4 regions of the Paenibacillus sp. AD87 genome follow, and region 4 is predicted to be linked to each of the others. Evidence: predicted binding sites of a transcription regulator. Region 4 holds the regulator's gene; each other region holds the start of a gene.
The links. The regulator Rex, encoded in region 4, represses fermentation and respiration genes when NADH is low (regulators of the CRP and FNR family bind a similar motif). The targets are predictions, from matches to a motif close to TTGTGAAATATTTCACAA.

Region 1 (5,398 bases), on a different contig from region 4:
ATCCAGAGAGCCCAGCCACGTACGGCGAACACATCGGTCATGAAGTATGTCATCACAGCGTAGATCGCGAGGATTGCGGCCAGCGGCAGCATCAGTTTTTTGGCCATATTTAGGGCACGTTCTCTAAGATCTCCGACGGTCCGCAATGAAGCAAACAGCAAGCCATGCACCAGACACAACAACGTAACGCTCAACCCACCTACCACCGTATACGGATTGACGATGTCCAGGAAGCCGGGACGGAGCTGCATCTGCGCATCAATAGGTAGGCCTTTCATCAAGGTAGCGAAAACAACCCCGAACAGGAATGGCAGTAATGCACTGGAGACTACGATGATGATGTCCCATGTTTTGCGCCAGCGTTCATGTCTCATCTTGCTGCGGAATTCAAAGGCAACTCCGCGGCCGATCAAAGCCAGCAGTACCACAACTAGCGGCAGATAAAACCCGCTAAACAGCGTGGCATACCAGTGCGGGAAGGCTGCAAACATTGCACCCCCCGCCGTAATCAGCCATACTTCATTGCCATCCCAGAACGGACCGATCGAGTTGATCAGGGTACGACGTTCACGATCCGTTTTGCCAATCATTGCAGTGGACATGCCCACACCAAAATCAAAACCTTCCAGAAAGAAAAAACCAACAAACAAGACGGCAATCAGCAAAAACCACAATTCACTTAGTGACAACAGAATAACCCCCATCCACGCCGAACGGATCGGCCGATTCATCATGCTCCTCCGGCTTGTCGACTGCATATGGCCCTGCCTTGATTTCACGAACGAACAGATAGACCATCACCGCTCCCAGGATTGCATAAGTGACTGTAAACGCGATGGTGGAAAACAAAATCTGACCTGCGCTTACGTTCGGGGATACCCCGGCTTCCGTCGTCATATAACCGAATACCGTCCACGGCTGCCTTCCTACCTCAGTCATAATCCATCCCGATGTATTGGCGATAAACGGCAGAGAGATGGCAAACACCATCAAGCGCATAAACCATTTGCCTGCTCCCTCCAATTTGCGGCGCATCGCCAGATAGGTACCGTATATCGCTAGCAAAATCATCAATCCGCCCGCAGCAATCATGATGCGGAAGCTCCAGAACGTCGTCCGTACCGGTGGAATATAGTCCCCTGGTCCATACGTTTGCTCATACTCCGCTTGCAGCTCCTTCATGCCTTTGACACTGCCAGAGAACTTGCTATAGGACAGATAACTGAGCAATCCTGGGATTTTGATCTCGCCGGAATTTTCCTGTTTGTCCGGATCAACAAAGGCTACCACCGTCCATGGTGCCGGATCTTCCGTCGTCGTCCATGTTCCTTCACTGGCTGCCATTTTCATCGGCTGCGTCTCCACCAGATATTGCGCCTGGAAGTGACCCGAGAAGGCAACCCCCAGCGAGGAAACCAGACCAATTATGATGGCAATGTTGAATGATTTCCGGAAGATCTCCACATCCTGCTTCTTCATCAACTTATAGGCACTAATCCCGGTTACCACAAAAGCACCTGTTATTAATGCGCCAAAGATCGTATGTGGGAACTCCACTAGTAGCTGACCATTGGTGATCAGTGCAAAGAAGTCATTCATCTCGGCGCGGCCATTATTAATCTCGAAGCCAACCGGATGCTGCATGAACGAGTTGGCTGCCAGAATCCACAGCGCGGACAAGAATGTACCGATGAATACCAGCCAAATGCAGGCCAGATGCACTTTCTTGGACAAGCGATCCCATCCGAAAATCCAAAGCCCAATAAAGGTAGACTCCATAAAAAACGCCAGCAAGGCTTCAATCGCCAGTGGCGCACCGAACACATCCCCGACAAACCGGGAATACTCGGACCAGTTCATGCCGAACTGGAATTCCTGAAAGATACCTGTGACCACACCGACGGCAAAGTTAATCAGGAACAGTTTGCCCCAGAATTTGGCCATCGTTTTGTAGACTTCCTTACCCTTCACTACGTACAACGTCTCCATAATCGCTACCAGCAGTACAAGACCAATGGACAGCGGTACAAAAAAGAAATGGAAAATCGTTGTGAGCGCATATTGGATACGCGATAACATGATCGGATCCATACCGTTACCCCTTCTTTCTGTTCATATCGCAGTTTTCGTATTTGGCATTGAAGCCCCTTCTTCAGTTTCTGTCAGCCAAACACGTATTGATGAACGTATTGTGCCAGATAGACTATTTTATACATGTGACAATTATCACAAACCCTACCATGTCAGCAAAAAAAAGTGACGATGGTCACACAATAGAAAAAAATAAGCCTAATCTTAGAGCTTGCCAGCTTCGTCTATTCACGGAAGATGCTCATGTTTAGGACGGAACGCCCATATGTTAGTGTCAGGCATAAAATACGCTGGGCAAAAAAGGCATTACATATTGAATTATTGGATTCATTGATATCATTCAAAGCAGCGCCAATCCGATGTTTATCAGATGGTGCTGCTTCAATCCATGAACGGACAAAAATGCAAATCAAGTGAGGTGATTCATCGATGGAAGAGCTGTCTCCGATCCCGGACCCGGAGCCTTATCAAGGGGTAGATATAGAAGAGTCAAGTACGGCCCTGCCTGCCTTTCGTTATGTTCTTTTCCCCCGGAAGGGAGGATGGTCTGCTTTTCCCTATCCAGACATCGCTGCTCTGATGGTTGCGGAAGGGCTTGTCTACTATGTCAGTAGCCTGGAGCGCTCCGAGGAAATGCCTGCGAATATCACCGTCATCACGCTTCCCGAAGCAGAACAATTGCTGCAGGAGCCCCGTACGGTTGCTGTGGTTGCGCATCCCTACTGGCTGACCGCCACAGCCTCGCTCCATCCGGAGCTCTGTATTGTACTTCTTCCCGAGCCAGTTGGTGAAGAAGCGGAGTCCCCCTTATGGGAGAGCTGCATTTCAAGACTGGTCGGTATCGCCGATCTGGTGGGCACCACTTCAGAAACACGCTATATGAAGCTGGTATTCCAGGGTGTACGCGCCATCTGGCTGAATGGAGAGGATATCTCTCCTGCTGGTGTCATGCAAAAGGATGACCTCGAGGTCCCTCTCCGGGACTATGAACTGCTATTCCTGCATGCGCTGCGACAGACCCTCTCGGGTGTTCAGGATACGGTCACCCAGCTGCAATGCAGTGTGCGTGCAGACTTCTATCGTCAGCTTCGGTCCAAAGCAGGAGCCCATGAGACGATTTCCTTTTTGCTGGCAGCCTATGAATATGTGCTAGAGGATTCCAGAGCGGCCGCTTCACTCAAGGAAGCCTTCTCTCACGCGGTATTAAACGGGCGCGATGATTGTGTAAGCTCCCACTATCGATTCCTCTCCGCCATTCATGCAAGGGCCGGGGAAATCGGGAATGCGCTGCAGGTGTATGGAATCAGCGCAAGTAACGAGCAGGAACGGCACCATTATGAACAACTCTGTCGCTGGCTGGAGGCCGGGGAGGAACAACTTGTCCGAGCAGAACTGCTGCGTCTGAATGATGATTATGGAAATGCATTGCACATTTTGGATGAACTCGGAGGCGAAACGGCGCGGCATTGGAAATTTCGTATCTATCAGGAGACTGGACGTGTGGAAGATGCATTAGATTTGGTGCATGCAGTGGATATTCAGGATAGCCCCAGCCGACAGGATTATCGGCAATTATCGGGTCTAGCTCTGGCTTTGCGCGGAGAACGTCACGGGGCGGTGAGACAATTTCTGGAGACGGCACTGGAGGATGAAGATGCTCTTGCGCGAATCGTCGAAATGGAGCTGTTGGATCAAGCCGTCCAGCAATTGCTGGGGGAGGTGCCATGATGCTGGACCCGAAGAAGCGCAGACAACACGTGAATGGACCGATGGTGCATAAGGATATACGATCCGAAACAACTCATACTCCAACGGAAACGCTGGAATCGCTGCATGCTGACCCAGAGGGGCAAGGCGATCAGCAGCATGCTGCAAAACACCAGGATACAGACCTATTCAGAGAGCCGTTTTCCGTTCGTCGGGTTCGTAAAAGTCAGGGCAATAAACTGACCGCCATGCTTCAGGTACGTAACGAGCGCGGGCGATATCTGGAGGAAGTGCTGGACGATCTGAGTGAATTCGTAGATGAGATTGTCATTGTGGACGATGCCAGCACAGATGGAACACCCGATATATGCAGAGCCTATCCAAAGGTCGTTCGTCTGGAAGTGCTGGAAAAGCCATTATTTGCGGAGGAATGGCGATTACGCAACGCTCTATGGCAAGCAGCGGCAGGTACCTCCCCGGATTGGCTGCTCTCGGTTGATGCCGATGAGCTATACAGCACGGAAGCGAAGAAAGCGATACGCGCTCTGATTAACCAGGATCACGCGGACTGGATCGCTTTCCGCTTCTACGATATGTGGGGCGGACGAACCCACTATCGGGAAGATAACCTTTGGGGGCTTCACCGACGTCATACCGCTTCCCTGGTCCGTTATATGCCAGGTTATCCTTATTTTTATCCGCAGCAAAATCATCATGTGCCTCGTCTTCCCTTGCCCTGCACTGTATTGCCTGGAATCAGCACAGAATTGAAAGTCCAGCATCTTGGCTGGGCCGGAAGTCTGGAGGATCGGGTTCGGAAATATTTGCGTTATAAACGAATTGATCCACACGGCGAGTGGGGTAGCCTGGAGCACTATGAATCGATTCTTGATCCGGAGCCCCGACTGATTCCGTGGAAGGAGGAGCAGTGAAATGGGCGTGGTCAGCATATTGACACACAGCTTCACCGATGGATATAACCGGGAATTCAGCCGGGTGTTCGGGGGCGGTCTGGAGCGTTACGTCCTTGATTTATGCAGTGTAATCCGCGGATTGGGACACATCCCCGAGGTTCATCAGTTGTCCTATTTTGAAGCTTTTCAGACCCGTACGGAACAGATTGATGTGTACGGATATGCCTACGATATGAATGATGTGCCCGAAGCTTTTGCCCGAATGGCTGCCGCAGCACGAGGACCTGTGATCTATGCAAGCTGCCTGTGGCAGCCCATTGCCTACAAGCCGGGCAGTCTCGGCATCTGCCACGGTATTAACTGGGATCGTCCCGCGCTGCCGCTCGAAACCAAGCAGCAAGTCGCGGAGCATATTCAGCTGGCACTGGATGGACTTGTACGCATCGTGTCGGTCGATTCGCATTTTCAGACCTTTTGCCGTGCTGCTTGTACGTTTGCCGACCCCGGTCAGGTCGTGCTCATTCCCAATGCAGTGGATACCTCCTACTTCACGCCTGCTCCGCCAAGGCGTACATTCGAGCATGAACAGGAAGAAGAATGGCTGGCAGCATGGAAGAAGGATCTTGCAAGTCATGAAGATCATAGTGAAGCTGCCATCTCGGGGTTGAATGCTTTGTCATCCGTGG
Region 2 (5,398 bases), on a different contig from region 4:
GACTCCACAATACGGTGAATTGCAGAAGCTCTATGATCGCTATCGTGATCAAGGCTTGGTTGTATTGGGATTCCCTTGTAACCAGTTCGGAGGCCAGGAGCCGGGTACCAGTGAGGAAGCAGAATCATTCTGCCAAATCAACTATGGCGTTAATTTCCCGGTGTTTGCCAAGGTCGATGTAAATGGTGAAGATGCGCATCCATTGTTCAAGTATCTGCGTGAGCAGCAACCTGGTGTTGGCGAAGACAATAACATCCAATGGAATTTCACCAAATTCCTCGTGAATCGTGAGGGTGAAGTTGTAGGGCGTGTTGAACCAAAAGAATCCCCTGAAGCCATGACTGCAGAGATTGAAAAGCTGCTTGGCGTATAAAATAAACGAAGAAGCCTGCCTCCAGATTGGAGGATAGGCTTTTTTTGATACAATTTTTTAGTGCAAATATCCTCTTCATATAAGTGTCTCCTCAGTAGTTATTACGCTTATTTTGAGCATAAACCAGCCATAAGCAGGGAAAACTGAAGTCAATGGAGATTGAGTCGATGACTCGCTTGATCGTAAATAAACCACATCCGAAAAATTTATTTTGATTAACCCCTTGCAATGTGAAAAATATCACATTATAATAAGTGTACAAAGTGAAATAAATCACATAAGCAGTATTCATTTAGAAGTGAAATATTTCACAACCACAATGACGTTAAATTCAATTTTTTATTTATATACTCCAAGGGGGAACCTTATCATGAAAATCGCAGTTATCGGATGTACACATGCAGGAACCGCAGCCATCGTTAACACCGCCAAATTGTACCCGGATGCTACCATTACAGTGTATGAGCGCAATGACAACATCTCCTTCTTATCATGTGGCATTGCGCTTTATGTAGGTGGCGTGGTGAAAGATCCAGACGGATTGTTCTATTCTTCGCCAAACCAACTGGCCGAGCTCGGTGTCGTTACCAAAATGCTTCATGAAGTGACGTCAGTAGATGCTGCGGGTCACAAACTTCAGGCTAAAAACTTGAAAACAGGGGAAGAATTCGAAGATACCTTCGACAAGCTGATCGTGACCACGGGTTCATGGCCTGTCGTACCGAAGCTGGAAGGCATCGAGATGGACAACATTTTACTTTGCAAAAACTATAACCATTCCAACACGATTATTGAGAAAGCCAAGCATGCCAAACGTATTACTGTGGTAGGAGCCGGATATATCGGCATTGAGCTGGTGGAGGCTTTCCAAATGAACGGCAAGGAAGTTACACTGATCGATAGCGTGGACCGGATCTTGAACAAATATCTCGACCCCGAGTTCACGGATGCCATTGAAGAAACGTTGACCGGACACGGCATCAAGCTGGCGCTGGGCCAAACTGTTCAGAAGTTTACCGGAGAGAATGGCAAAGTGAACAAGGTCATTACATCCAAAGGAGAGTTCGATACAGACCTCGTTATTCTGTGCATTGGTTTCCGTCCAAATACCGAGCTGCTCAAAGGCCAAGTGGATATGCTGCCGAACGGTGCAATCATCGTGGATAAATATATGCAAACCAGCCAAAAAGACGTCTTCGCTGCTGGAGACAGCTGTGCAATTCATTACAACCCAACTGGCAAGGCAGCGTACATTCCACTGGCAACCAACGCAGTGCGGATGGGTACACTCGTAGCACGGAATCTTGTTCGTCCGACGACACGCTATATGGGTACACAAGGCACATCAGGAATTAAAATTTATGAGCAAAATATTGCAGGAACAGGCTTGACGGAAACATCTGCTGCGGATGAGGGTCTGGTGGTTGAAGCTGTAACGCTTGAAGATGCTTACCGTCCAGAGTTCATGCCAACGGCAGAGAAGCTGCTGCTCAAAGTAATCTATGAACAGGCTACACGCCGCATTGTTGGTGCGCAGGTGATGTCACAGGCTGATCTGACACAGTCGATCAATACGATCTCTGTCTGTATCCAGAACAACATGACGGTGGATGAGCTGGCCTTCATCGACTTCTTCTTCCAACCACATTACAACAAACCGTGGAACTTCCTGAACTCGGCTGGTCTTAAGGCGTTGCCTCCAGTAGAAGTAAAAACACCAGCGATGGTATAACCATATTATCTGAGAACTGCCGCATTCATTATGCGGTAGTTCTTTTTTTATTTTTTCTGCACACCAAGCAACATACAACGGAAATATTAAAATGTAGTTTTCAGACTTTGTGATAAAAGTAACAAACCTCTTGAAACCTTCGCGATACAATGAATATATCAACCAAACAAGTTGAATTATGATGTTCATGAACTGTGAAGGAGAGGATCGTTATGGCAGCAAAAACACCTCTTGAGGTTGCACAATATACGGTGTATACGGGGATGAAGAAAGCTCAAAATCCGGTGTCCTCCGTATTGATACTCAGTTTTCTGGCAGGCGCTTTTATCGCGCTTGGATTTCTGCTGGATATTCGGGTTATTGCTTCTGCTCCGGCCGAATGGGGCAGCTTGGTTAATCTGATTGGTGCAGCAGTGTTCCCGGTAGGTTTAATATTGGTGCTGATTGGCGGCGGGGAACTGCTGACAGGTAATATGATGGCTGTTCCACTCGCGACGATTGCACGTAAACTGTCCGCAGGCAACATGTTGAAGAATCTCACCTTAGTAACGATAGGTAATTTCCTTGGGGCGATCTTTGTGGCCTATGCGTTTGGGCATGTGCTTGGTCTGACGGCAGAGGGGGCTTATTTGACCAAAGTGGTGGATATGGCTGGACACAAGCTGGACGACAGCTTCCTTCAGGCTTTTATATCCGGGATCGGGTGTAACTGGCTGGTAGCTCTCGCGGTTTGGTTGTCTTATGCATCGGATACGATGAGTGGAAAAGTATTGGGCATATGGTTCCCAACGATGGCCTTTGTAGCTATTGGATTCCAGCACGTTGTCGCCAACATGTTCCTGATTCCTGCTGCGATCTTTGAAGGGCATTATTCGTGGGGACAATACGTCATGAATTTCATTCCGGTATGGCTTGGCAACCTGACGGGAGGGGCGCTGTTTGTTGCAGCTGCTTACTGGATGGTGTACCTGCGCAAGCATGAGCCGGAAGTGAAGCCTGAGATGGCCATGGCGGCGGCCCAGCCTGTGGAGTCGGAAGCCAGACCGATGTGGAGCAAGCAGGCGTAGCGGCATTTTGCACAGTAACCGAGTTAGCGGTGTAACCGTGGTGCGAGTGCGAGAACGAGTGGAAAGACGAATGCAAAGTAAACAGGAGGCGATTCTGATCTCGTTCAAGTCATGGCTGTCTGCTGTGATGGGCGGGAAAAGAATCGTTTTTTTTTGCAAAAAAATATCCACGCAAAATAAATTCGCCATGACAAGGTTCGGGGGAACGAAACCTGTTCATGGCGAATTTCGGGAGTGGTCCATGATATGGCATGAGGAGGAAGTGGGGAAACACTAGCCTAATGCCTTATTTTTAATTTACCCCTGAATTTCGAGATTGAATCAAAGGGAAAAAAGATTTTTTTAAAAAAAATTTTGGAGCGGTTGTGGCGTTAAAAAAAGACTGTTCTCTTTACGCGATTACCAGGAAGAAGATATGATATGAGGATAGCTTTGAAGGGGGAGGGACTTGTATATGATCGATCAGGAGAATGGCGTATTCCCGGCAGTTTGCCCGCTCGATTGTCCGGATACTTGCGGCCTGCTGCTTCATAAGGAGAACGGTAAGATCGTGAAGGTAGCGGGCAATCCGGACCATCCGATTACAAAAGGCGCCATCTGTAACAAAGTCCGAAATATGACGGAGCGGGTGTATCACCCCGAGCGGCTGCAATATCCGATGCGACGCATCGGAGCCAAGGGCGAAGGCCAGTTCGAGCGAATCAGTTGGGACGAAGCCATCGGCGAGATTACGGCGAAATTTAGTTCGCTGGCAGATACCTACGGACCGGAGAGCATCCTGCCCTACAGTTTCTATGGAAACATGGGCATTCTTGGTGTGGACGGCATGGATCGTCGATTTTTCAATGCATTAGGTGCGAGCAAGCTCGAACAGACCATCTGTAATGCAGCGGGAAATACCGGGTGGAAATATACGATGGGTGCGAACCGGGGAACCTTGCCCGAGGATACAGAGCATGCGGATGTCATTCTGGTGTGGGGAGGAAACATCGTCAGCACCAATATGCATCAGGTTGTTCTGGCCGAGAAAGCCCGCAAAAAGGGCGCCCAAATCGTCGTTATTGATGTCCATCGCAATCGGACCGCCCAATGGGGAGACTGGTTCATTCCACTTTACCCGGGTACAGACAGCGCATTGGCACTCGGATTAATGCATGTACTGTTCGAGCAGGGGTTGACGGATGAAGCTTTTATGCAAAAGTATACCGTTGGCCATGAGGCACTGCGTGATCATGTCCGCAGCTACACCCCGGGGCGCGTTTCGCGTATTACAGGTGTGCCGGAAGCGGACATCGTGAAGCTGGCTGAGCTGTATGGCAATGCGCAGGCAGCTCATATTCATATCGGCAATGGCCTACAGCATCACGACAACGGTGGCATGAACGTACGCAGCGTAGCCTGTCTGCCTGCCATTACAGGCCAGTGGCTAAAGCGCGGCGGTGGTGCCATTCGTACCAACAGCTACGCGAGCACGAATAGCGATGCGCTGGAGCGTCCGGAGCTGCGACAGAACCCGGAGCCGCGCGTGGTGAACATGAACCGGATTGGCGAAGCACTGCTGGAGGCGGAGCAGCCGATCCGGGCGTTGATGGTCTACTGCAGCAATCCACTGGTGGTGGCACCAGATACCGAGCGGGTGGAGCGAGGTTTTGCACGGGAGGATCTGTTCACGGTAGTCCATGACCTGTTCATGACGGATACGGCAAAATACGCGGATATTGTGCTACCTGCGACATCTTCATTTGAAACGACGGATCTGTATACGTCCTACTGGCATCAGTATGTTCATTTGCAAGAGCCAGTCATTGCGCCTTTGGGTGAGAGCAAGAGTAATGTTGAATTGTTCTCTTTGCTTGGACAGGCGATGGGGTATGATCCGGAGATTTTCGGTGAGACACCGGAACAGATGATCGAGGAAGCACTTCAGGGTACGGGCAATCCCTACATGAACGGAGTAACCTTAGAAGGGCTGAAGCAGCATCATTTCGTCAAGCTGGATATGTCTGCACATGACTCCTATTTGGATCAGTTGCCCACGCCTTCGGGGAAAATCGAGCTGTATTCGGAAACGATGGCACAGAAGGGACTGCCTCCGTTGCCTACGTATAGTGCACTCGTGGAGGGGTATGACGGGGAAAACCCGGCTGGACCTGCGGATGTTTATCCGCTGATGTTTCTGTCGCCGCCAAACCATAATTTCCTGAATTCCACCTTTGCCAATTCGGC
Region 3 (5,398 bases), 180 kb from region 4:
TGTTGAACCCGATCCATCCACAACAACGGTAGACCGCGGTACGGAAATGATGCGCCGCTTCCAGCCAGACTGCATTATCGCTCTCGGCGGGGGATCACCGATGGATGCTGCCAAAGCGATGTGGCTGTTCTATGAATATCCTGACACGGATTTCAATGATTTGAAGCAAAAATTCATGGATATCCGCAAACGGATCTACAAATATCCACGTCTTGGCGTGAAAGCGAAATTCGTAGCGATCCCGACAACTTCGGGCACAGGTTCGGAAGTAACATCGTTCGCAGTTATTACAGATAAAAATCAAGGCAATACGAAATATCCACTGGCAGACTACGAATTAACACCAGATGTAGCCATTGTAGACCCGGAATTCGTCTACTCTCTGCCTAAAACCGCTGTTGCGGATACAGGTATGGACGTATTGACTCACGCCATTGAAGCATATGTATCCGTCATGGCGAATGATTACACGGATGGACTCGCGATCAAAGCGATTCAACTGGTATTCCAATATCTTGAGCAATCTGCGCTGCAAGGTGACAAATTGGCTCGTGAGAAAATGCATAACGCTTCGACGATTGCCGGTATGGCTTTTGCCAACGCATTCCTGGGCATTAACCACAGCTTGGCACACAAATGGGGCGGTCAGTACCATACCGCACATGGACGTACCAATGCGATCCTGATGCCGCACGTCATTCGCTACAATGCGAAAAAACCGACGAAGTTTGCATCGTTCCCGAAATATTCGCACTTTGTTGCAGATGAGCGTTATGCCGAAATTGCCCGCATTCTGGGATTGCCTGCACGTACGACAGAAGAAGGGGTTACCAGCCTCATCAATGCTATTCGCAAACTGAACAAAACATTGGGTATTGAAGAGTCGTTCCAGGAAATCGGATTCGATGCCAAAGACTTTGAGGCACATGTCGATTATCTGGCAGACCGCGCATTCGAGGACCAATGTACCACAGCTAATCCAAAACTGCCACTCGTCACTGAACTGGCAGATGTATACCGCAACGCTTTCTACGGCAAGTTTGAATAACAACTAAAGCAGCAGCAGGTTTTAGGCAGATATAGTCAGGGTTCCCCGAAAGGGGAGCCCCGATTGCCGTCTTTCCTGTAAAAAAGGTAAAACGTATTCCTTGCAGTTGTCTTTTTTAAAAGAGGTTACACGGAATCCGTGATGTTACTTTTTGAACCAGGTATTCACACCATAACGAAGAGGGAAGAAAAAAAATGAAGAAGCGAAGCGTTCTCTTTCAAGCACGATTTCAACCTTCTATGCTATATAGTTTAAATCATAAATTTACACGATAACGGAGAGGAGAGAAAAAACCTGAAGAAGCGATAGCGCTCGCCTTTATCCCCGGATTTTACCTTTTTAAAAGGGAATCAAAAAAATCTGGGGGTAACAGCGATCGGAAGGTTGTTCTATCCTCGGAGTGGCCAGTGTACATATCCTTTCGTTCAAATTATATTGTTCAATCGGGGAAATCGGGTTTGAACATTGATCGGAAGTTGTTCTGTTCGCGCAGTGGCTAAGTGTGAATTTTTAGGATTTACCATGACACAGCACAGGTGGAGTGAGGATGGTCACAAACTTTGTGATAAAAATCACAGATGATGAAAGAGCAAAGACGTATACTGAAAATGTAAGAAAAACATTCATCCGCGGTTCCGGTTCCCAAGTAGAGAGAACATGTTCCGGCTTACATGTGAAATTTATCACATTAATCGCGGCTCTGGGCACAGATGAGACGAGTGTAGCATCCTGTCATGTGTCCGGAAATCCAAATTTGTGGAGGGATTACTATGTCGGTGATCGAAAAAGATGTCAAACAACAAACAGGCTGGAGAAACTTTACCAAAGGAACATGGACGAAATCCGTAGATGTGAATGATTTTCTGGCACGCAACTTATCACCTTACTATGGCGATGAAGCATTTCTTGCAGGTGCAACTCAGAATACGAAAGAGTTATGGGATATCGTATCTGATCTTACCAAAAAAGAGCGCGATAACGGCGGGGTACTTGATGTTGACGTAAACACGCCAGCAACGATTGTTTCCCACCAACCAGGTTATCTGGATAAATCCAAAGAACAGATTGTTGGTGTTCAAACGGATGCCCCATTCAAACGTTCCATTCAGCCATTCGGTGGAATTCGCATGATGATTGATGCTTGTGAAGCTTATGGTTTTGAAATGCCTCAAGGCGTTATTGATATATTTACGAACATCCGTAAAACACATAACCAGGGCGTATTTGATGCTTACACATCCGACATGCGTGCAGCACGTAAAGCAGGAATTATTACTGGTCTGCCTGATGCTTATGGCCGTGGCCGGATCATCGGTGACTATCGCCGGGTAGCTCTGTATGGCGTGGACTTCCTGATTCGAAATAAAAAAGGTGAACTGAATGCACTTGAAGTCGATGTGATTGATGAAGATGTCATTCGCCTCCGTGAAGAACTTTCCGAACAGATTCGTGCATTGCAAGAGTTGAAACAACTGGGTGAAATGCATGGTTTTGATATTTCCTTGCCAGCCACAACCGCGAAAGAATCGTTCCAATGGCTCTACTTCGGTTACCTGGCTGCGATCAAAGAGCAAAATGGTGCGGCGATGTCGCTCGGACGTGTTTCTTCGTTCCTTGATATTTACATTGAACGTGATTTGCAAGAAGGCTTGCTAACTGAAGAACAAGCTCAAGAATTGGTTGACCATTTTGTTATGAAACTGCGTATCGTCAAATTCCTGCGTACGCCGGATTATAATGAATTGTTCAGTGGAGACCCAACATGGGTAACTGAATCCATCGGAGGCATGTCCGTAAATGGAGAAACCCGTGTTACGAAAAACAGCTTCCGTTTCCTACACACCCTGAACAACCTTGGTCCTGCACCTGAGCCGAACCTTACTGTACTTTGGTCCACCAAGCTTCCGGAAGCTTTCAAACAATACTGTACGAAAGTATCCATCGAAACGAGCTCCATTCAGTATGAAAATGATGATCTGATGCGTCCCATCTATGGAGACGATTATGGTATTGCTTGCTGCGTATCTGCGATGAAGATCGGGAAACAAATGCAGTTCTTTGGCGCTCGTGCCAACCTCGCAAAAGCATTGCTGTATGCAATCAACGGCGGTCGTGACGAGAAATCGGGTGCACAAGTTGGACCTGAATATCCGGCGATCACAAGCGAAGTGCTGGAGTACAATGAAGTTATGAAACGTTTCAAACCGATGATGGAATGGCTTGCCAAACTGTATATGAACTCACTCAACGTCATTCACTATATGCATGACAAATACAGCTACGAGCGTATTGAAATGGCCTTACATGACCGCGACATCGTACGTACGATGGCTTGTGGTATTGCTGGTCTCTCGGTTGCAGCAGACTCTCTGAGCGCAATCAAGTATGCGAAAGTCAAACCGATCCGCAACGAACAAGGCATCGCAATTGATTTTGAAATTGAAGGCGACTTCCCTTGTTACGGTAACAATGAAGACAGTGTCGATAGCATCGCGGTAGAACTGGTGGAAAGCTTCATGGGCATGATTCGCAAACACAAAGCATATCGTAATGCGATCCCAACACAGTCTGTACTGACCATCACATCGAACGTAGTGTACGGCAAGAAAACAGGTACAACACCGGATGGTCGTAAAGCAGGCGAACCGTTTGCACCAGGAGCTAACCCAATGCATGGTCGGGACAAAAAAGGTGCACTGGCATCCCTTGGCTCAGTAGCCAAATTGCCGTACGAACACAGCCTTGACGGGATCTCTAACACATTCTCCATCGTGCCTAAAGCACTCGGAAAAGAGTCAGACACACGTAAATCCAATCTGGTTGCCATGATGGACGGTTATTTTGGTCAAGGGGCACACCATCTGAACGTGAACGTATTTGATCGCCAGCAGTTGATTGACGCGATGGATCACCCGGAAAACTATCCGCAGCTGACAGTACGGGTATCCGGTTACGCGGTTAACTTCATCAAACTGACACGTGAGCAACAACTCGATGTCATTAACCGGACCTTCCACGGTTCGATGTAACTCGGGCTTTCTCAACGGTTCAAAGGAGTAGAACCTCCATATTAAACGCACAGCGGATGCGATACAGAAAGGAAGAGGCAGCATGGTTAATGGACATATTCATTCACTCGAAACTTTCGGGACGGTTGACGGCCCAGGCATCCGCTTCGTGCTTTTTATGCAGGGATGTCTGCTCAAATGCCAGTATTGTCACAATCCGGATACATGGGCACTCGATGGTGGCAGGGAAATGAGCGTGGAGGAGGTACTGGCTGAAATCGAGCCGTACTTGTCCTACTATCGCAGTTCCGGCGGAGGACTTACTGTATCCGGCGGGGAGCCGACATTACAGTCTCATTTTGTAGCCGAAGTTTTCAAAGAAGCGAAACGCCGCTGGGGACTGCATACTACGCTGGACAGCAACGGTTTCAATGAACCGGATCGAATTCATGATTTGTTAGATCACACAGATCTGGTTTTGTTGGATCTGAAGCACATCAATGATGAGAAACATATCAAGTTGACAGGCAAATCCAACGAGAGAACATTGCGAACCGCACAATGGTTATCGGACAATGGACGAAAAATGTGGATTCGCCACGTGTATGTGCCAGGGATTCACAATGAGGAAGAAGACTTGCTCAATCTGGGGCGGTTTATTGGAACGCTAAATGGAGTCGAAAAGTTCGAAATTCTGCCTTATCATCAGATGGGTATTTACAAATGGCAGGCGCTGGGGAAAGCCTATCCGCTCGATGGAGTTCCTTCTCCAAGTGATGAGGAAGTAGAGCGGGCGTATCGTTTGATTGAACAAGGGCGTACGGAAACAGCGGGCATGACTTGCTCCATTAAGTAACAACAGTTATTTACAGGACCTATATAATTTGAACTAACTATTTACACGAGAACGTAGAGGACAGAAATAAGCTGGAGAAGCGGAGCGTTCGCCTTTATCCCCAGATTTTCACTTTTATAAAAGCGAATCAAAAAAATCTGGGGATAACAGCGATCGGAAGGTTGTTCTGTCATCGGAGTGGCAAGTGTAAATATTCTTTAGTTCAACTTATATACCAACCAAGCAGTCTTTGCGAACATGTTTCGCAGGGGCTGTTTTTTGTGCTGTTATCCATTGTAAATAAAAGATTATTTGTCCAGTGAAGGATTTTATCCCTCCATTGATGAATTGTCATCCTTACGATGTAAGCTCTTACTTTTTATAATCAGAGTGTAAAGCCAAATGCTCAATATCTTGAGGGGGGTCATACGAATGAAAAAAGGAATGACATTACTGCTTTCATTATTACTTATCACATCATGGACATTGGCAGGTTGTTCGAGCTCA
Region 4 (5,398 bases):
TATCAGTCCGATAGTCTGATTACGGATATCTCAGGTCTGCTCAAGGATTTGGCAACGATCAAGGATAATCTGCGTTTCTTCATGCGGATGGATGATGCCAATACCGTGTACTGGATGGAGGCCAGCGGGCAGTTCCGCAGTAAATCACTGCAACTCTATGCTGTTCCTGTCGATGTCAGTGCACAATTGAAGGATATGTTCTTTGATAAAAAGAAAAGCGTTGTGCTTACATCGGCTACACTTTCCGTTGACAAGTCATTTCAATTCATGATCGAACAGCTGGGTTTGCAGGAAGCTGCCGACAATAACCGTCTGTTAACGTCGATGCTACCGTCACCGTTCAATTATCGAGAACAGGCGCTGCTCGTCATTCCGCGTGATTTCCCAAGCGTGAAGGGCAGTGTAGGCGATGCCCACTTTGTGGATATGCTCGTGCACTCGCTTGCGGAAACGGCTATTGCGACTCGTGGACGCATGATGGTGTTGTTCACCTCCTACCGCATGCTGCGACAGGTCTATGACCCGCTTAAGGAGGCCTTGTCAGGCAACGATATCTCTTTGCTTGGGCAAGGGGTGGACAGCGGCAGCCGTTCCAAGCTTACACGTCGGTTCCAAGATGCTAAAGCAACGGTGCTACTTGGCACAAGCAGCTTCTGGGAAGGCGTGGACATTCCGGGAGAGGCTCTGACCTGTCTTGCTATTGTCAGACTGCCGTTCCAGCCACCGAATCATCCATTAGTGGAAGCGAAGAGCGAGCTTTTGCAGCAGCAGAAGAAAAACCCGTTTATGAAGCTATCGGTGCCACAAGCCGTCATCCGTTTCAAACAGGGATTTGGCAGACTGGTTCGTACAGGCAAAGACAGAGGCATTGTGATTGTATACGATACACGCGTTATTGAAGCGTATTATGGCAAGTACTTTTTATATTCATTACCTGGTCCCAAAATGGAGCACATGCTTACAGAGCAGATGGTTCCACGCATTTCGGAATGGCTCGAGAGACCAACCGAAGAGCAACAATAACAGATACGCTCTGTAGCTTCCATTATTGCAAGACGCCAGTGATTGGCGGTAAAATTGAGTAATTCATGTATTCGTTTCATGGATATGCGAGTAAAGCGATTAAAGCAATTATCCATTATATAACAAGGAGCATCCTGTTTAATTCAGTAATCATTTTGCATCGTTTTAGACAGGGTGCTCATCTTTTCATCTATCTATCGTGGCCTTGGTAAGGGGGAGCAATGAATGAAATCAGATAAAATTTCGGAAGCCGTGGTGCGTAGATTACCTGTTTACTTGCGTTATTTGAATGAACTGCATCAGCGCGAAGTCAATACGGTTTCTTCACAAGAACTTGGACTGAGGCTGGATTTGAATCCTGCCCAGATTCGTAAAGACCTGGCTTACTTCGGTGACTTTGGTCGTAAAGGGATTGGGTATGACGTTTCATATCTCATCGAGAAAATCCGCCATATTTTAAAAATAGACCAGCAGATCAATGTGGCTCTTGTCGGAGCAGGTAATTTGGGACATGCCTTGTCTAATTACAATGCCTACCTCAAAGACAACATGAAGATCGTCGCTGTATTTGATGCCTACGGTCCGAAAATTGGGAGTCAAATCAACAGTTTGACGGTACAACCGATGAATGAATTAACGGATTCGGTCAAAAAAGATAACATTCGTATAGGTATTATCACAGTTCCAGATACGGAAGCCCAAAATGTTGCAGATCAGCTAATTGAGTCAGGAATTGAAGCGATTTTGAATTTTGCACCAACAATTCTCAAAACCCCGCCGCATATTCGCATTCATCATGCCGATTTTACGACGGATTTGCTTAGTCTGGCTTATTACTTGGAGAATGGAAAGGACGACGAGGAAGATGACGACAAATAGATGGGTAATTCACAACGGCAAATTTGCCGTGAATGAGGGTACGAATTGGAACGTGGTTCAAGGTTTTATGGTTGTTGAAAATGACAAGATTGTGCATATTGGTGAGACATTGCCGGAAGGAGACGAAAGCCTGACAAAGGTGGACGGAAAAGGACTATTCTTCTTGCCGGGTCTGATCAATACGCATGGTCACGCGGCTATGTCACTTCTAAGAGGCCACGGAGACGATCTGGCGTTACAAGTATGGTTGCAGGAGAAAATGTGGCCAATGGAAGCCAAAATGACTTCTGAAGACGTATATTGGGGCACATCACTTTCCGTGCTTGAAATGTTGAAGGGTGGAACAACAGCTTTCCTAGATATGTATGATCATATGGATCAGGTTGCGAAAGTGGTGGAACAATCCGGGGTTCGGGCTGCTCTGGCACGTGGGGTAATCGGACTTTGCTCAGAAGAAGAACAACTGCGCAAGCTCGAAGAGTCCGCAGCATTTGCCCGTCAATGGAATGGACAAGCAGACGGAAGAATTACAACCGTAATCTCTCCACACGCCCCTTACACTTGCCCTCCGGATTACATAGAGAAGCTGGTACAGGTTGCTCATGATCTGAATCTGCCTTTGCATACGCATATGTCTGAAACGCTTCGCGAAGTGGAACAGAACGTGGCTGATTACGGACTGCGTCCAGTCGCACATCTGGAGCAGCTAGGATTTTTCTCCCGTCCATCTCTGGTTGCACATGCGGTACATCTGAATGATGAAGAGATCGAGATTCTCGCAAAGCATGATGTAGCAGTTTCCCACAATCCAGGTAGTAACCTGAAATTGGCTTCGGGTGTTGCACGTGTACCTGATCTGTTGAAAGCAGGCGTGACTGTGTCTCTGGGAACAGACGGACCAGCAAGTAACAATAACCTGGATATGTTTGAAGAGATGAGATTGGCTGCATTGATTCACAAAGGTGTGTCCGGTGACCCTACTGCAGTGCCGGCAGGGGAAGCGCTTCTGCTTGGAACTTCATATGGTGCTAAATCCATATTCCTGAACAATACAGGCGCTCTGCAAGTTGGCATGAAGGCTGACTTCATCGCGTTGAACATCGAACAAGCCCATTTCTATCCGCATACGGATCTGATTTCCCATACGGTCTACTCGGCATCGGCCAAAGATGTGGAGCATGTGTGGGTGGATGGTAAACAAGTGGTTAAACATGGCGAATGTCTTACGATGGATGAAGAGCGCATTCTGCGTGAGTCTCAGCTGGCATTTGACAGTTTGCTTGCCCGTTAATTACAAGGACAGCATCGTCATAGGGAAAGGAAGTTCGGCTTTTGAAGAAAAAAAAGAAGTGGATATGGATTTCGCTGCTGCTCCTGGTTCTGATTCTGTTTGGACTTCAGCGTTATTATGTCTATGTTACCCAAGATCAGCGCAAGGAAGAGGCGTTGGCCATACAGGCGGCCCAGGAACAGCTGGGGATTACGTCCCACGAAGAACTGAGTAAGTATGTCTGGGGGCAGAAAGACGGCGGAGACAACATATACTGGACCCTGATCGGCAAAAATAAGGATAACCAGGATGTCATGGTGTGGATCAAGTTTGATGAGAATAACAAACCCGTGACGGGAACCAATGCAGTACACGGTGAACTGTTAAAGAACGGCATGAATGAAGCTCAGATTCGAAATCGGTTCAGCTCTGAAGTTCCCGGTGGGGAGATCAAACGAATCATGCCAGGCGTTGTGAATGGAATCTATGTATGGCAAGTGTATTATAATGATGATACTCACAACTATTATCGGTTTTACCGCTTCAGTAACGGGGAACAGGTGGATCTGGTCTATACGATTCCGAACAGCTAGAAGTAGCAGACGTACTATCGTCTGAAGAGAATACATTAAAGAACCGGCAGACGGAAACCCGACTGGTCCGGTTCTTTGGCGTACTTTGTTGATCATTTTGGATTTGAATAGTTAAAATTAATAATTTATTCATATTTTCGCCTTAGATATTGTATATACGATGTGATATACTCAAATATGTATTCAAGGATACATCATACACAAATAAATCCTGTTAGGCACATCACAGGACATTACGTACACATATTCATATTCTTGCCTACAAGTTATAGGATGGGCCAAAATTTAGGAGGGGTAACTCACTTGAAGATAAAAGTATTGCCTATTGCTCTGACTGCCGTCATTTCAGCCGTTGTGTTGTTTGGAGGTTGGTTTGTGTATCGTCATGTGGCTGTGCAAAGCCCAATTGAAAAAATGGTTACCCAGTACGATGGAGTCAATGATGTTCAATTAACTATTAACCGCAATGATGTACAGTTGAAACTCGATCTGCAGCCGGATGTTGATCTGGGCAGGTTGGTACAATATATTCACAAAGAAGGACAAACCTTGATTGGCACTCGTTCGTTGAAGCTGGATGTCGTAGATCATTCCAACGAAGCATTAGAGAGCTGGTGGGGAAGCGCGATGTTTACCGTAGCACAAGCGATGGAGAACAAGCAATACACCGAAATTACACCGACCTTGTCTAAAATGGCTACAAATGGGATCAAGGTAAATACAGCCATGGATGACAATAATGTATATGTCAGTCTCAGAGATGGAGATGCCAGTAAGTTTATTATTCTGCCGCGTGTGCCCGGTCAGATAGGAGTGTGGCCTAATGCCTAAATGGACGAAAGAAATTGCCATTGGATTTGTACCCGTATTAATTATCTTTCTCGCTTTTATTGGTGTAAACATGATTCCCATTCTGATCGCTGTAATGCTTGTGGGAGCTCTGCTGCTCATGATGCAAATGCGGGGTGGGATTACGGTGGGGGCAGGTCAGGAACGTAAACGCAAGAAAAAAGGCCCTTCCAAGCTGACTTTTGAAGAAATTGGTGGTCAGGAGAGTGCCAAGCAGGAACTGCGGGAAGCGCTTGATTTTCTCATTCGACATGAAGAAATTCAGAAGTTTGGTATTCGTCCTTTGAAAGGTATACTGCTTACTGGCCCTCCAGGAACAGGTAAAACCTTGATGGCCAAAGCTGCTGCTCATTATACCGACTCTGTTTTTGTAGCTGCTTCAGGCAGTGAGTTTGTTGAGATGTATGTTGGTGTAGGTGCAGGCAGAATACGTGATTTGTTCCGTGATGCAAGAACTCGCGCCGCTAAAGAAAATAAGGAAAATGCCATTATATTTATTGATGAAATTGATGTGATCGGTGGAAAACGCGAAGGTGGACAACAGCGTGAATATGATCAGACGCTGAATCAGCTGTTGACGGAAATGGATGGCATATACTCTTCCGAAACACCACGTATACTCGTGATCGCCGCTACGAACCGAAAAGAAATGCTGGATAGCGCACTGACGCGTCCAGGTCGTTTTGACCGTCATATTCAGGTAGACTTGCCGGATAAGAAAGGCAGAAAACACATACTGGAGCTGCATGCAGTTAATAAACCTCTTTTGGAAGGGGTCAGCCTT

Region 1: the regulator Rex is predicted to act here: its motif matches at 2,215-2,232, upstream of gpAD87_RS26085 (cytochrome ubiquinol oxidase subunit I).
Region 2: the regulator Rex is predicted to act here: its motif matches at 2,213-2,230, upstream of gpAD87_RS26810 (formate/nitrite transporter family protein).
Region 3: the regulator Rex is predicted to act here: its motif matches at 1,720-1,737, upstream of pflB (formate C-acetyltransferase).

Annotation. Positions count from the first base shown of each region.
Region 1 covers NZ_LXQN01000019.1:529,900-535,297, reverse strand. Annotated here, with positions in the region: gene cydB (cytochrome d ubiquinol oxidase subunit II) at 1-692, opposite strand, end outside; gene gpAD87_RS26085 (cytochrome ubiquinol oxidase subunit I) at 676-2,091, opposite strand; gene gpAD87_RS26080 (tetratricopeptide repeat protein) at 2,521-3,819, shown strand; gene gpAD87_RS26075 (glycosyltransferase) at 3,816-4,730, shown strand; gene gpAD87_RS26070 (glycosyltransferase family 4 protein) at 4,732-5,398, shown strand, end outside.
Region 2 covers NZ_LXQN01000019.1:711,513-716,910, forward strand. Annotated here, with positions in the region: gene gpAD87_RS26800 (glutathione peroxidase) at 1-373, shown strand, start outside; gene gpAD87_RS26805 (FAD-dependent oxidoreductase) at 744-2,105, shown strand; gene gpAD87_RS26810 (formate/nitrite transporter family protein) at 2,318-3,172, shown strand; gene gpAD87_RS26815 (hypothetical protein) at 3,180-3,449, shown strand; gene gpAD87_RS26820 (molybdopterin-containing oxidoreductase family protein) at 3,627-5,398, shown strand, end outside.
Region 3 covers NZ_LXQN01000007.1:1,179,282-1,184,679, forward strand. Annotated here, with positions in the region: gene adhE (bifunctional acetaldehyde-CoA/alcohol dehydrogenase) at 1-1,048, shown strand, start outside; gene pflB (formate C-acetyltransferase) at 1,819-4,077, shown strand; gene pflA (pyruvate formate-lyase-activating protein) at 4,160-4,912, shown strand; gene gpAD87_RS05375 (extracellular solute-binding protein) at 5,324-5,398, shown strand, end outside.
Region 4 covers NZ_LXQN01000007.1:1,364,153-1,369,550, forward strand. Annotated here, with positions in the region: gene dinG (ATP-dependent DNA helicase DinG) at 1-1,023, shown strand, start outside; gene gpAD87_RS06280 (redox-sensing transcriptional repressor Rex) at 1,249-1,902, shown strand; gene gpAD87_RS06285 (amidohydrolase) at 1,889-3,193, shown strand; gene gpAD87_RS06290 (cell wall elongation regulator TseB-like domain-containing protein) at 3,235-3,765, shown strand; gene gpAD87_RS06295 (hypothetical protein) at 4,069-4,596, shown strand; gene gpAD87_RS06300 (AAA family ATPase) at 4,589-5,398, shown strand, end outside.